One region of the Sphingomonas sp. CFBP 13603 genome, then DNA from elsewhere that is predicted to be linked to it. Evidence: predicted binding sites of a transcription regulator. Region 1 holds the regulator's gene; the other holds the start of a gene.
The links. The regulator LexA, encoded in region 1, represses DNA repair genes until DNA is damaged. The targets are predictions, from matches to a motif close to GTTCCNCNCTTGTTCT.
Positions count from the first base shown of each region.

Region 2: a site for LexA is predicted at 3,396-3,411, ahead of IFR23_RS02380 (ATP-dependent helicase). Genes of this name have one in related genera too.

Region 1 is NZ_JADBIA010000005.1:136,968-142,998, reverse strand. It holds gene trpC (indole-3-glycerol phosphate synthase TrpC) at 1-675, shown strand, start outside; gene moaC (cyclic pyranopterin monophosphate synthase MoaC) at 672-1,139, shown strand; gene IFR23_RS10365 (energy transducer TonB) at 1,231-1,923, opposite strand; gene IFR23_RS10360 (molybdopterin molybdotransferase MoeA) at 2,477-3,658, shown strand; gene lexA (transcriptional repressor LexA) at 3,727-4,401, shown strand; gene IFR23_RS10350 (ComEC/Rec2 family competence protein) at 5,067-6,031, opposite strand, start outside.
Region 2 is NZ_JADBIA010000001.1:492,046-498,076, reverse strand. It holds gene IFR23_RS02385 (glycosyltransferase) at 1-1,034, shown strand, start outside; gene IFR23_RS02380 (ATP-dependent helicase) at 1,101-3,383, opposite strand; gene IFR23_RS02375 (GFA family protein) at 3,493-3,888, shown strand; gene IFR23_RS02370 (UrcA family protein) at 4,246-4,575, shown strand; gene IFR23_RS02365 (inorganic phosphate transporter) at 4,685-6,031, shown strand, end outside.

The DNA.
Region 1 (6,031 bases):
TTCCGCGCCGCGCTTGATGCGAAGAAGGGCGACGCCAAGACCGGCTACGCGCTGGTCGCCGAGGTCAAGAAAGCCAGCCCTTCGAAAGGCCTGATCCGCGCCGATTTCGATCCCGTAGCCCACGCCCGAGCCTACGAAGCCGGAGGCGCCGCCTGCCTTTCGGTGCTGACCGACGAAAAATGGTTCCAGGGCTCCGACGCCTATCTGACCGCGGCCCGCGACTCCGTCTCGATCCCCGTGCTGCGGAAGGACTTCATGGTCGACCCGTGGCAGTCGACCGAAGCCCGCGCGATCGGCGCCGACTGCATCCTCATCATCGTCGCCGCGCTTGACGACATCCAGATGGCCGAGATCGAGGCTTCCGCGCTAGAATGCGGCATGGACGTGCTGGTCGAGGTCCACGACGCGCACGAGATGGAGCGCGCGCTGAGGCTCAAGTCGCGCCTGATCGGCGTCAACAACCGCGACCTGCGCGACTTCTCGGTCGACTTCCAGCGCACCTACGATCTCGTCGGCAAGGCCCCGAAGGATTGCACCTTCGTCGCCGAAAGCGGGCTCACGACGCGCGCCGAACTCGATGCGATGGCCGAACACGACATCCACTGCTTCCTGATCGGCGAAGCGCTGATGCGCCAAGACGACGTCGAGGCCGCTACTCGGGCGCTCGTCGGATGACCGGCCTCACCCACATCGACGAAGCCGGCGCGGCCCGCATGGTCGACGTCGGCGGCAAGGCGGTGACTGCCCGCGAAGCCATCGCCTCCGGCCGCATCACCATGTCCGCCGAAGCCGCCGCGGCGATCGGCGCCGGCACCGCGAAGAAGGGCGACGTCCTGGCCGTCGCGCGCGTCGCCGGCATCATGGCCGCCAAGCGCACCAGCGACCTCATCCCCCTCTGCCACCCCCTCCCGCTGACCAAGGTGGAAATCGACCTGGTCGTCGACGAAACCGGCGTGACCGCCACAGCCACCGCCTCGACCGAAGGCAAGACCGGCGTCGAGATGGAGGCCCTGACGGCTGCCACGGTCACGCTCCTGACGATCTACGACATGGCGAAAGCAATCGACAAGACGATGGTCCTCACCGACATCCGCGTCCGCGCTAAGTCCGGCGGCAAATCCGGCAACTGGACCGCGTAGAAGAAAACCCTCTCCCCAAAGGGGAGAGGGAAAGACGCCAAAGGCGGCGAGGGTGAGGGCAAGCCAAGCAGAACGCGCCTAGCCTGGGACTTCAATCCCCATCCATCGACCAGTCGTGGCTTTCCACGATCGTAGACTCGACCGGCCGGCCCGCAGCATCGAGCGACGGATCATACCGAAACCGCTGCTCGATCAGCCGGCACGTCAAATTATCCAGCACCCGGCTCCCGCTCGACCGGGTCACGCGGCACCCCGACACCCGCCCATTGGTTTCGACCAAGTACCGCACAAACACCCGCCCCCGAATCCCGGTCTCGGCGGCTTCCCGCGGATAATCCGAATCCCGCAACCGCCCGCTGCGCCACTCCGGCGGCGTCTCCTCGCCCCCGCCGCCATCGCCGTCGCCATATCCCCCACTCCCGGTGCCACTCCCGACTCCGCCACTTCCCGTCCCCGGCCCGCGAATATCCGAAGCGCCCGCCGTCGCCTGCGCCCCCACCCCCGCCTTCTCCGCAACCACGACAGGCGGCGGCACCACAACCGGCACTACCGGCGGCGGCGCCACCACCTCGGTAGCCTTCGACTTCAAATTAGGCGGCGACGCAGCCCCCTCGGGCTTCCGGCTAGGCGAAGGCCGAGGCCTGACCTTCTCCTCGGGCGGCGGTGGCGGAGGCGGCGCCGCATCGAACACCTTCAACGCATCGGTCACCGCCGCCGGCATCGGCACCACCAGCCCGTTGAGCAGCGCATAGCCAAGCACCCCCGGCAACAGGACAGCACCCACCGCCGCCCCGATCCTGTCTTTCGCCCGAGGGTGATTGCGTGTCATCATGCTGATCTGGTGTCTCTTTCCGACAAACAAAGCCCCGCATCGGATGAACCCGCGCTGGCCAACGGTCGAGGAACGCTATCGAGGACCCATCCGCACTCGGCAGTCACCGCCGGAGAAGCCCGCGACCAAATCAAAACACCACCCCGGCGAAGGCCGGGGCCCAGTTGGGAAGGCCACAGTATTAGAGGGCAACCGTTCCGCCCAACCCTTGTTTCCCCGCGAAGGCGGGGACCCAGACTGGGCTCCCGCCTTCGCGGGAAAACAAGGAGGTGGCAGCGACGTTCGATCTAACGCAGTCAAGTCAGTCACAAAGACCGCCCTGCCGTCGCACTCCCGGCAACGACACCTGTCCTACACACCAAACCCATGGCAAAGCACGGAACCTACCCCCACGCCCCGCGCTTCCCCATACAACACCCCAAAAGCGCCAACCGCCAAAACGCTCCCAGCGTCTACACTTCCTATACTTCACTTTCCCAAACCGCCCGAAAACAGAGTCTTACGCATGACCCTAGTCCCCGTCGCCGAAGCCCAGTCCCGCCTCTTCGCCATGGCCCCCCGCGTCGGCAGCGAAACCGTGGCCTTGCGCGAAGCCGCCGGCCGCTGGGCCGCCGAGGACATCCTCGCCCGCCGCACGCAACCCGCCGCCGACCTGTCCGCCATGGACGGCTACGCGATCCGCTTCGAAGACCTCCCCGGCCCCTGGAAAGTCATCGGCGAAAGCGCCGCCGGCCGCCCCTTCACCGGCAAGGTCGGCCCAAGAGAAGCCACCCGCATCTTCACCGGCGCCGCAATGCCCGAAGGCGCCGACACGGTCATGGTCCAGGAAGAAGCCGAACGCGACGGCGCAACCCTGATCCTAGCCGGCGAAGGCCCCCCGACGCTCGGCCGCAACACCCGGCGCAAGGGCCTCGACTTCTCGACCGGCACCCGCCTCATCGCCGCCGGCGACCGCCTCAGCCCCGCGCGCATCGCCGTCGCCGCGACTGGCGGCCACGGCAGCCTCACCGTCAACCGCCGCGTCCGCGTCGCCGTCGCCGCCACCGGCGACGAACTCGTCCCCCCCGGCTCGATCACCGACGGCGTCGCGCTCCCCGAATCGAACGGCATCATGCTCGCCGCGATGCTCGCCGACATGCCCGTCGACATCATCGATCTCGGCATCCTGCCCGACAATCTCGAGATCCTCCGCGAGGCCTTCGCCAGCGTTCAGGCAGACCTGCTCGTCACCACCGGCGGCGCATCGGTAGGCGACCACGACCTCGTTCGCCCCGCGATCGAAGCCGCCGGCGGCACCATCGACTTCTGGCGGATCGCGCTGCGCCCGGGCAAGCCGATGATGGCCGGCCGGATCGGCGAGATGATGGTGCTCGGTCTCCCCGGCAACCCGGTCTCCGCGTTCGTCACCGCGACGTTGTTCGTCAAACCCGTCGTCGCGCACATGGCCGGCGCACGCGACCCGCTCCCCCAGTCGACCCACGCCCTCCTCGGCGAAGACCTCCCCGCCAACAACGCCCGCACCGACTATCTCCGCGCCGAACTGCGCGACGGCAAAGCCTATGCCTCGACGATCCAGGACAGTTCGATGCTCCTGACACTGGCCCGCTCGACCTGCCTCATCGTCCGCCCCGGCAACGCGCCCGTAGCAAAGACAGGCGAATCGGCGGAAATCCTCGTGATCGGGTGAAGCGAGCGCTTGACGGCGTTAATTATGTTCCATAGAAGTTCCCAGTCTGTTCCGGACGGAGAACCGCCATGCTCACGCGCAAGCAGCACGAACTCGTCTGCTTCATCAACGATCGCCTCAATGATACCGGCGTCTCGCCGTCGTTCGAGGAGATGAAGGACGCACTCGACCTCAAGTCGAAGTCGGGCGTCCACCGTCTGATCAGCGCGCTCGAGGAGCGCAACTTCATCCGCCGCCTGCCGAACCGCGCGCGCGCGCTCGAAGTGCTGCGCATGCCCGAGCGTCCGGAAAAGAAGACGCCGTCCAAGCCGTCGAACGTCAAGGCAGCCCCCGCGGCCGCAACGCCGCAGCCGGCCAACGACGTCATCGAGATTCCCCTCCACGGCCGCATCGCCGCCGGCGTCCCGATCGAAGCGTTCGAGGGCAGCACGATGCTAGCCGTCCCCGCTGCGTTGTTAGGGACCGGCGAACACTATGCCTTGGAAGTCTCGGGCGACTCGATGGTCGAGGCCGGTATCCTGGACGGCGACTACGCCCTGATACGCCGCACCGAAACGGCGCGAGACGGCGAGATCGTCGTGGCCCTGATCGAAGACAGCGAAGCCACCCTAAAATACTTCCGCCGCGAAGGCGCCATGGTCCGCCTCGACCCGGCAAACCGAGCCTACGACCCCCAACGCTACGCCCCCGCCCAAGTCCGCGTGCAGGGCAAACTCTCCGGCATCCTCCGCCGCTACGACTGAGTTGCCGAGACCGGCCTGCGTTATCGCGACGCAGCCCGGTCTCGGTTTTGGGTTGCTAAGGAAGCGACAGCCAAGCCGGGAAGCCAAGTCGCTCTTTCCTACCGGCAGCAGCGACCGGGCCTCTTCGGCAAACTAAGCGATGTGCTTGGAGCGGTCGAAAAAGTGGCCAGTTCTTCGACACGCCCAAGCAAACACCGCCAATCATTCGGAAGACCCTCTCACGCTCCGATCCATAAGCGCGACCTCGACTCGAACCCTCAATCTCTGCGCCTCTGCGCGAACATATCGCCGCCAATCCCTCGCACAGCCGAAGAATTGGTTCGCGCGGAGACGCGGAGGTGTTTCGCTTAGGGAGAACGAAACCATTCCAAACGTCTTTCGCAAGTAAGACAGATAGTCGCCAGTCCGATTCATCCTGCCGTACAAGAACCTTCTCCGCGTCTCCGCGTCTCCGCGTGAACCAATTCTTTGCACCAAGATCGCATGCAACGACGGGTGATTGTGTTCGCGCGGAGGCGCAAAGGCGCGAAGATGTGGTGTTTAGATTTGCGACTACCTGCCTTCGCAGACCACCGAAATACCGACGTCGGCTTATCGTTCATGGAGGTGTGAAGGTGTCCCGAATCGCATCACCTTCGCGCCTTTGCGCCTTCGCGTGAACATTTCTACTTTTGACGGCCTCGGCTGGCGCGAAACGACGACGTAGCACCGTGAAACCGGCCATGTCGCGGCCCGAACAAATGCGCGGTGCGTTCGAGGAGAGGCGGATCGCGCCAGGGGTGGCGATCGCCTGCGTTCAGGATGGTCACGACCGTCCCGCGCCCCAAGGTCAACGCGACGCCGCCCGTTCGACGGAGTATGCGGCGATCCAGTTTCAGCCACCGTGGCACACAGCGTTTCGGCAAGCCCCGTTCGCTGACGACGACATCGGCGCTGCGACAGGCGGCAAGGAACTCGGCAATCGGGACCATATAGGCGCTGCGCGTCGCGAGGACCCGCCACATCCGTCCCCGTGCGGCGATATCGGTGACGCATAGATCGCGGCTGCACCGCGCATCGGGTTGGTCCGCCAGCAGCAGCGGCTCGCCATCCACCCCGCCGTTCTCTGCCAGCATGTCGCGCGTATAGTCGCCGGCCCGATCGCGCAGCATCGCGAGCCCCGCCGCCGTCCGCACCGCGACATGACGCCCGTCGCCGGTCACGAGAACATCCGGCGCCGGCGTCGTCAGCGCCCAGACCGCGCCGATCGTCAGCGGTACCAGCCCGAGCCGCCGCCACTGCGTTCGCCACAAGGCAATCCAAATCCCCCCAACGATCATCAACGCAAACGCCGCCGTCGGCATCGCTGGCAGGGAGCGCACCGATCCGGGTGCGCTAGCAACGATATGCGCGAGCCACAGCAGCGCATCGAGTGATCGCTGGACCAGCCACCAGATCGGCGCGCCAAGCCCGCCGGCATCAAGCAGCAACGCCAGCGCTTCCAGCGGCATAACGACGAAGGTCGTCAGGGGGATCGCGATGATGTTGGCGAACGCGCCGTAGAGCCCGGCCTTGTGGAAATGATATACCGCGATCGGCATGAGCGCGAACTCGACGAGCAGGCCGGTGAGCAACAGCGATGCTATGCCGC
Region 2 (6,031 bases), on a different contig from region 1:
AATTGCCGGCAACGCGCGCGGTGACGATCCTGACCGCGAAACCCTCGTTGTTCGACGGGTTCGAGCGGCCCATTACGATCGCCGCGTTGCCCGACATGATCGGCGCGCCGGTGCCGACGCCCGGCCTGTTCGCTCAGGCGACCCCCGAGGTGATGCACTGCGTCCCGCTCGGCGTGGCGAAGACGCGGGCGACGATGCGGACGATCGTCGACCATCTCGACGACGTCGATCCGGCGCTGTTCGTGGTCGACGTCTCCGCCGAGATCGCGCTGCTCGCACGGATCGCCAGCGTCCCCGCGATCAGCATCCGGATGCACGGCGACCGGCTCGATCCGGGGCATCTCGGCGCGTATCAGGCGAGCGTCGGCCTGCTCGCACCGTTCGGCGAGGCGCTCGAACAGGCGGACACACCGGACTGGGTGCGCGCCAACACCTGCTATGCAGGCGGCCTCTGCACGACCGTCGACGCGGTCCCGACCAAGGCGGAGGCGCGCGCGAAACTGGGGCTCGATCCCGATCGGGAGATCGTCGTCGTCCTCACGGGTGGCGGTGGTGCGGGAACGCCCTATGCGCCGCTGACGATGGCCGCGCGCGCCGTACCCGACGCGCTGTGGCTGGTGCTTGGGCCCGTCCACCGCGAGGGCCACGAGACCGATTTCGGCAATCTCGTCGAACTCGGCTGGGTGCCGGGCGTGACCGATCACATCGCCGCCGCCGACGTCGTCATCGCCTCGGCTGGCGACAACACCGTGCACGAGATCGCCCGCGTCGGTCGCCCGTATGTCTGCGCGCCCGAGTGGCGATATTTCAGCGAGCAGACGCGCAAGGCCGAACGGCTGGCGGAACTGGGCGCGGCGGTGGCGCTGCCGGCATGGCCGGGTGCGCTGACGCCGTGGCGCGGCATCCTCGACGCCGCCAAGGCGCTGGACCCTGCGGCGCTCGCGGACCTGTACGACGCCGACGCGGCAAAGGTGGCGGCGGACTATCTGGAGGATCTGGCGGTCTCGCTCTGGGCGCCCGCGACAGTCGGTTGAATTGCAATCCTCCCCCGCGAGGGGGAGGTACGCGATGAGCGCTGTCCGTTCAGCGCCGGCACCCGACTAGGGCGTGAGCGTCACGAACGTATCCATGACCCGCTTCCGGCCTGCGCTCTCGAAGTCGATCTCCAGCTTGTTGCCCTCGATCTCGGCGATCGCGCCGTAGCCGAATTTCTGGTGGAAGACGCGCATGCCGAGCGAGAGGTCGTCACGGCCCTTGTTGCCGAGGCTGATCGCGCTCGATCGGCTTTCGACGACTCGGGCGGGTTTGGTGGAGAAGGTGCTGCCGGTGCCGGATGCTCGCTGCCAGCCGGGGCCTCGGCCAGTGCCACGGGCGACGTCGGCGAACGGATCGGCGCGGTCGGACCAGTTGGCCTGCCAGAGGCTCGCACCGCCGGACATCGTGGTTTCCGTGTCGATGTGCTCAGGCGGAAGTTCGGCGACGAAGCGCGAGGGGATCGACGAGTTCCACTGGCCGTAGATGCGGCGGTTGGCGGCGTGGATGATGACGGCGAGCCGCCGTGCGCGCGTGATCGCGACGTAAGCGAGGCGGCGTTCCTCCTCGAGGCTCTTCACGCCGCCTTCGTCGAGCGAGCGTTGCGACGGGAACAGGCCTTCCTCCCAGCCGACCAGGAACACCGTGTCGTATTCGAGGCCCTTGGCGGCGTGGATGGTCATGATCGTGACCTGCGGATCCTGCGCCCCGCCCTCGTTGTCCATCACGAGGCTGACGTGTTCGAGGAACGCGCCGAGCGAGTCGTATTCCTCCATCGCGCGGACGAGTTCGCTGAGGTTCTCCAGGCGGCCGGTGGCTTCGACCGATTTCTCGGCCTGATACATCGCGGTGTAGCCGCTCTCGTCGAGCAACTGGCGGGCGAGTTCGGCGTGCGGCAGGCTGGTCGCCATGTCGCGCCAGCGGGCGATGTCGCCGACCAGCCGTCCGAGCGACTTCTTTGCAGCCCCGGTCAGTTCGTCGGTGTCGAGGATGCGGGCGGCGGCGGTGGTCAGCGGCGTGCCGGTGGCGCGGGCGAGCTGGTGGATGCGCGCGACCGCCTTGTCGCCGAGGCCCCGCTTGGGGACGTTGACGATGCGTTCGAAGGCGAGGTCGTCCGCCGGCTGGTTGACCACGCGGAGATAGGCGAGCGCGTCGCGGATCTCGGCGCGTTCGTAGAAGCGGAAGCCGCCGACGATCTTGTACGGCATGCCGATCGCGATGAAGCGGTCCTCGAACTCGCGCGTCTGGTGCTGCGCACGGACCAGGATCGCCACTTCGTCGAGGCTCTTGCCGGAGCGGCGGACGATGTCGATCTCCTCACCGACGCGGCGCGCTTCTTCGGGGCCGTCCCAGACGCCGATGACCTTCACCTTCTCGCCGACGTCGCGCTCGGTCCAGAGCTGCTTGCCGAGCCGCCCGCCATTGTTGGCGATCACACCCGATGCGGCGCCGAGGATGTGGGGCGTGCTGCGGTAATTCTGCTCCAGCCGGATGACCTTCGCGCCCGGAAAGTCGCGCTCGAACTTCAGGATGTTCTCGACCTGTGCGCCGCGCCACGAATAGATCGACTGGTCGTCGTCGCCGACGCAGGCGATGTTCTTGCGCTCCTGCGCGAGCAGCCGCAGCCAGAGATATTGCGACGAGTTGGTATCCTGATACTCGTCGACCATGATATATTTGAAGCGCTGCTGATACTGCGCGAGCACGTCGCGGTGCGTCTTCAGGATCACCAGCATGTGGAGCAGCAGGTCGCCGAAATCGCAGGCGTTCAGCGCGATCAGACGCGCCTGGTATTGCTGGTACAACTCGCCGCCGCGGCCGTTCGCGTAACGCTCGGACTCGCCGGCATCGATATCGGCGGGGACGAGGCCCTTGTTCTTCCACTGGTCGATCAGCCCGGCGAGGCTGCGCGTCGGGAAACGCTTTTCGTCAATATCCGCGGCGAGGATCAGCTGCTTGAGCAACCGCAGCTGGTCGTCGGTATCGAGGATCGTGAAGTTCGATTGCAGCCCGACCAGTTCGGCGTGGCGACGCAGCATCTTTGCAGCGATCGCGTGGAACGTGCCGAGCCACGGCATGCCCTCGACCGCATCGCCGACGAGGCGCCCGACCCGCTCGCGCATCTCGCGTGCGGCCTTGTTGGTGAAGGTGACGCTGAGGATCTCGGATGGCCACGCCTTTTTGGTGAAGATCAGGTGCGCGAGCCGTGCGGTGAGTGCCGCGGTCTTGCCCGTGCCGGCGCCCGCGATGATCAGCACGGGACCGTCGGTGGTCAGCACCGCCTCGCGCTGCGGCGGATTGAGGCCGCGCAGATAGGGAGGCTCTGCTTGCGGCGCGGACGTTTGGGCGATCTGGTTCACCGGTGAACAGGTAGGGAACGGGGGGCAAAGGGGCAAGCGGGTATGGCTTGCGCAGGTTGTCGATACGTGGAACAAGCCGAGAACATCACGGGAGGCGGACATGCTGGCGGGACGATGTCATTGCGGAGCGATCGGCTATGTCGCGGAGGGCGAGCCCGAGCACCATGCGCTCTGTCATTGTGGCGATTGCCGTCGCAGCGCAGGCGCGCCGATGGTCGGCTGGATCGCGTTCAAGACCGAGCAGGTGACCGTTTCGGGCGATCCGGTGACCTACGAATCGTCGGCGACCGGACGAAGGCAGTTCTGTGGAAAATGCGGAACGGGGCTGTTCTACGCCAACGCCGCATACCTGCCGGGGATTATCGATATCCAGTCCTCCACGCTGAACAACCCCGAAGCTGCGCCGCCTGGCGCGCATATCCAGGTCGCGGAGCGGTTAGCGTGGATGACCGACGTCGCCGCGCTGCCGGCGTTCGAACGCTATCCGGGCATGTAGGCCGCGCCCTATACGTTAATGCGGATAGGCGGCCAGACCGTGGCGTTTCATGTGGCTGACCGGGTGATTTGCTCGGTCCCGTATCACATTTTGGGTCGGCGTCCGAAGGAAATTGGCGAGTCGTGGCCGGTCCTAGCTCCGTTCGACGACGCGGCCGGTCGATTAATCGTATAAACCCGGACCGCCGCCGAACCGTCTCGGAAGCGACGCGCAAGCGTAACGATCGCGGCGTAGGGCTCGCGCCAGCAACGTGGTTCGTGATCGCAGAGGCCGCATTCAGAAAGGCCTTACGAAACGCAAGCCGTTGCCCGCGCGCTATCGAGCGTGCGGACCGCAGGACCATTTGAGGACATCATCATGAAGATCTCGATTAGCGCCGCTTGCGCGGCGATCGTCGGCGCATGCCTTTTATCCACCAGCGTCACGGCCGCGCCGTTACGCGATCCGGTCACCGTCCGCGTCAGCCTCGCCGGTGTCGACCTGACCAGCGAGGCCGGGCGGACCGCGTTCCAGCACCGCCTGCGAGCCGCGATCTCCACCGCGTGCGCACCGCGTACCGGCGGGCTCGACGCATTCGGCGACTCGCAGCAATGCCGGCGCGAAATGATCAAGGACGCCAGCGTCCAGGTGGCGGCGTTGCTCGGGCGCAACGGCGTGCAGCTGGCAAGCAACGTCGCGCCGCGATGACCCGCGAACGGGGCGGCACGGCTGCCGCCCCGTCTTCGGACCAGCCTCCCGCGACGTCTTGATCGGGCCTGTCATAAAGTTGTCATCGTTAGGGCCGACTGCACGCGCTATGGCTACCTCCACATTCACCGCGGATGCGATCGCTTCGACTCCCCGCAGCGGCCCGAAGCTCGATCATTCGCTGCATCCGTCCGGGCGGTGGATCTTCTTCGCGATCCTGCTCGGCGGGATGGCCTATGCCGGGATCAGCATCGCCACCGATACCGCGCAGGTCGGCGAGAGCTTGGCCGGCGGCGCATTCGCATTTCTCGCGCTCGCGTTGCTGATCGCACTCGGGTTCGAGTTCGTGAACGGCTTTCACGATACCGCCAATGCAGTCGCCACGGTCATCTACACGCATTCGATGCCGGCCCCGTTCGCGGTCGTGTGGTCGGGCTTCTTCAACTTTCTCGGGGTGATGCTGTCGTCGGGCGCGGTCGCCTATTCGATCGTCACGCTGTTGCCGGTCGACCTGATCCTCAACGTCGGCAGCGCCGGCGGTTTCGCGATGATCTTCGCGTTGCTGCTCGCGGCGATTCTCTGGAATCTCGCGACCTGGGCGGTCGGACTGCCCAATTCGTCGAGCCACGCGCTGATCGGGTCGATCCTGGGCGTCGGGCTGGCCAACCAGCTGATCAGCGGCGGTTCGGACGGAACGTCGGGCGTCGACATGGCACAAGTCTGGAAAGTCCTCTCCGCGCTCGCGTTCAGCCCGGTGATCGGCTTCGTCGGCGCGCTGTTGCTGCTGCTCGTGATGAAGCGGTTCCTGCGCGACAAGAAGCTGTACGAGGCACCCGAAGGTCAGACCCCGCCGCCGCGCGGCATCCGCGCGCTGCTGATCGGCACCTGCACCGCGGTCAGCTTCGCGCATGGCAGCAATGATGGGCAGAAGGGCATGGGCCTGATCATGCTCATCCTGATTGGCTGCGCGCCGACCGCCTATGCGCTCAACCGGACGATGCCCGAGAGCGCGACGCCGGCGTTCGTCCAGGCAGCGCGAGCGGCTTCGGCGGCATATGTCGCGCATGCCGACGGCAGGCCGGCGAATGTGGGTGCGGCGCGCACCGCCGTCACGCAGGCGCTGAAGTCGAAGCGGGTCGCAGATCCGGTCGTCTATGGTGCGCTGGCGACGCTGTCGGACGACGTATCGAGCCGGATCGCGGGCTATGGTTCGCTCGGCAAGGTGCCGGCCGCGGCGACGCCGAACCTGCGCAACGACATGTACCTGGTGCTCGACACGACCAAGCTGATCGCCGCCGACAAGGCCGCGCAGAGCCGCTTCACCGCGCAGGAAATCACGACGCTGAAAAGCTACAGCGGCAAGCTGGAACAAGGCACGCGGTACATCCCGACCTGGGTGAAGGTGACGGTCGCACTCGCGCTAGGCCTCGGCACGATGGTCGGGTGGAAGCGGATC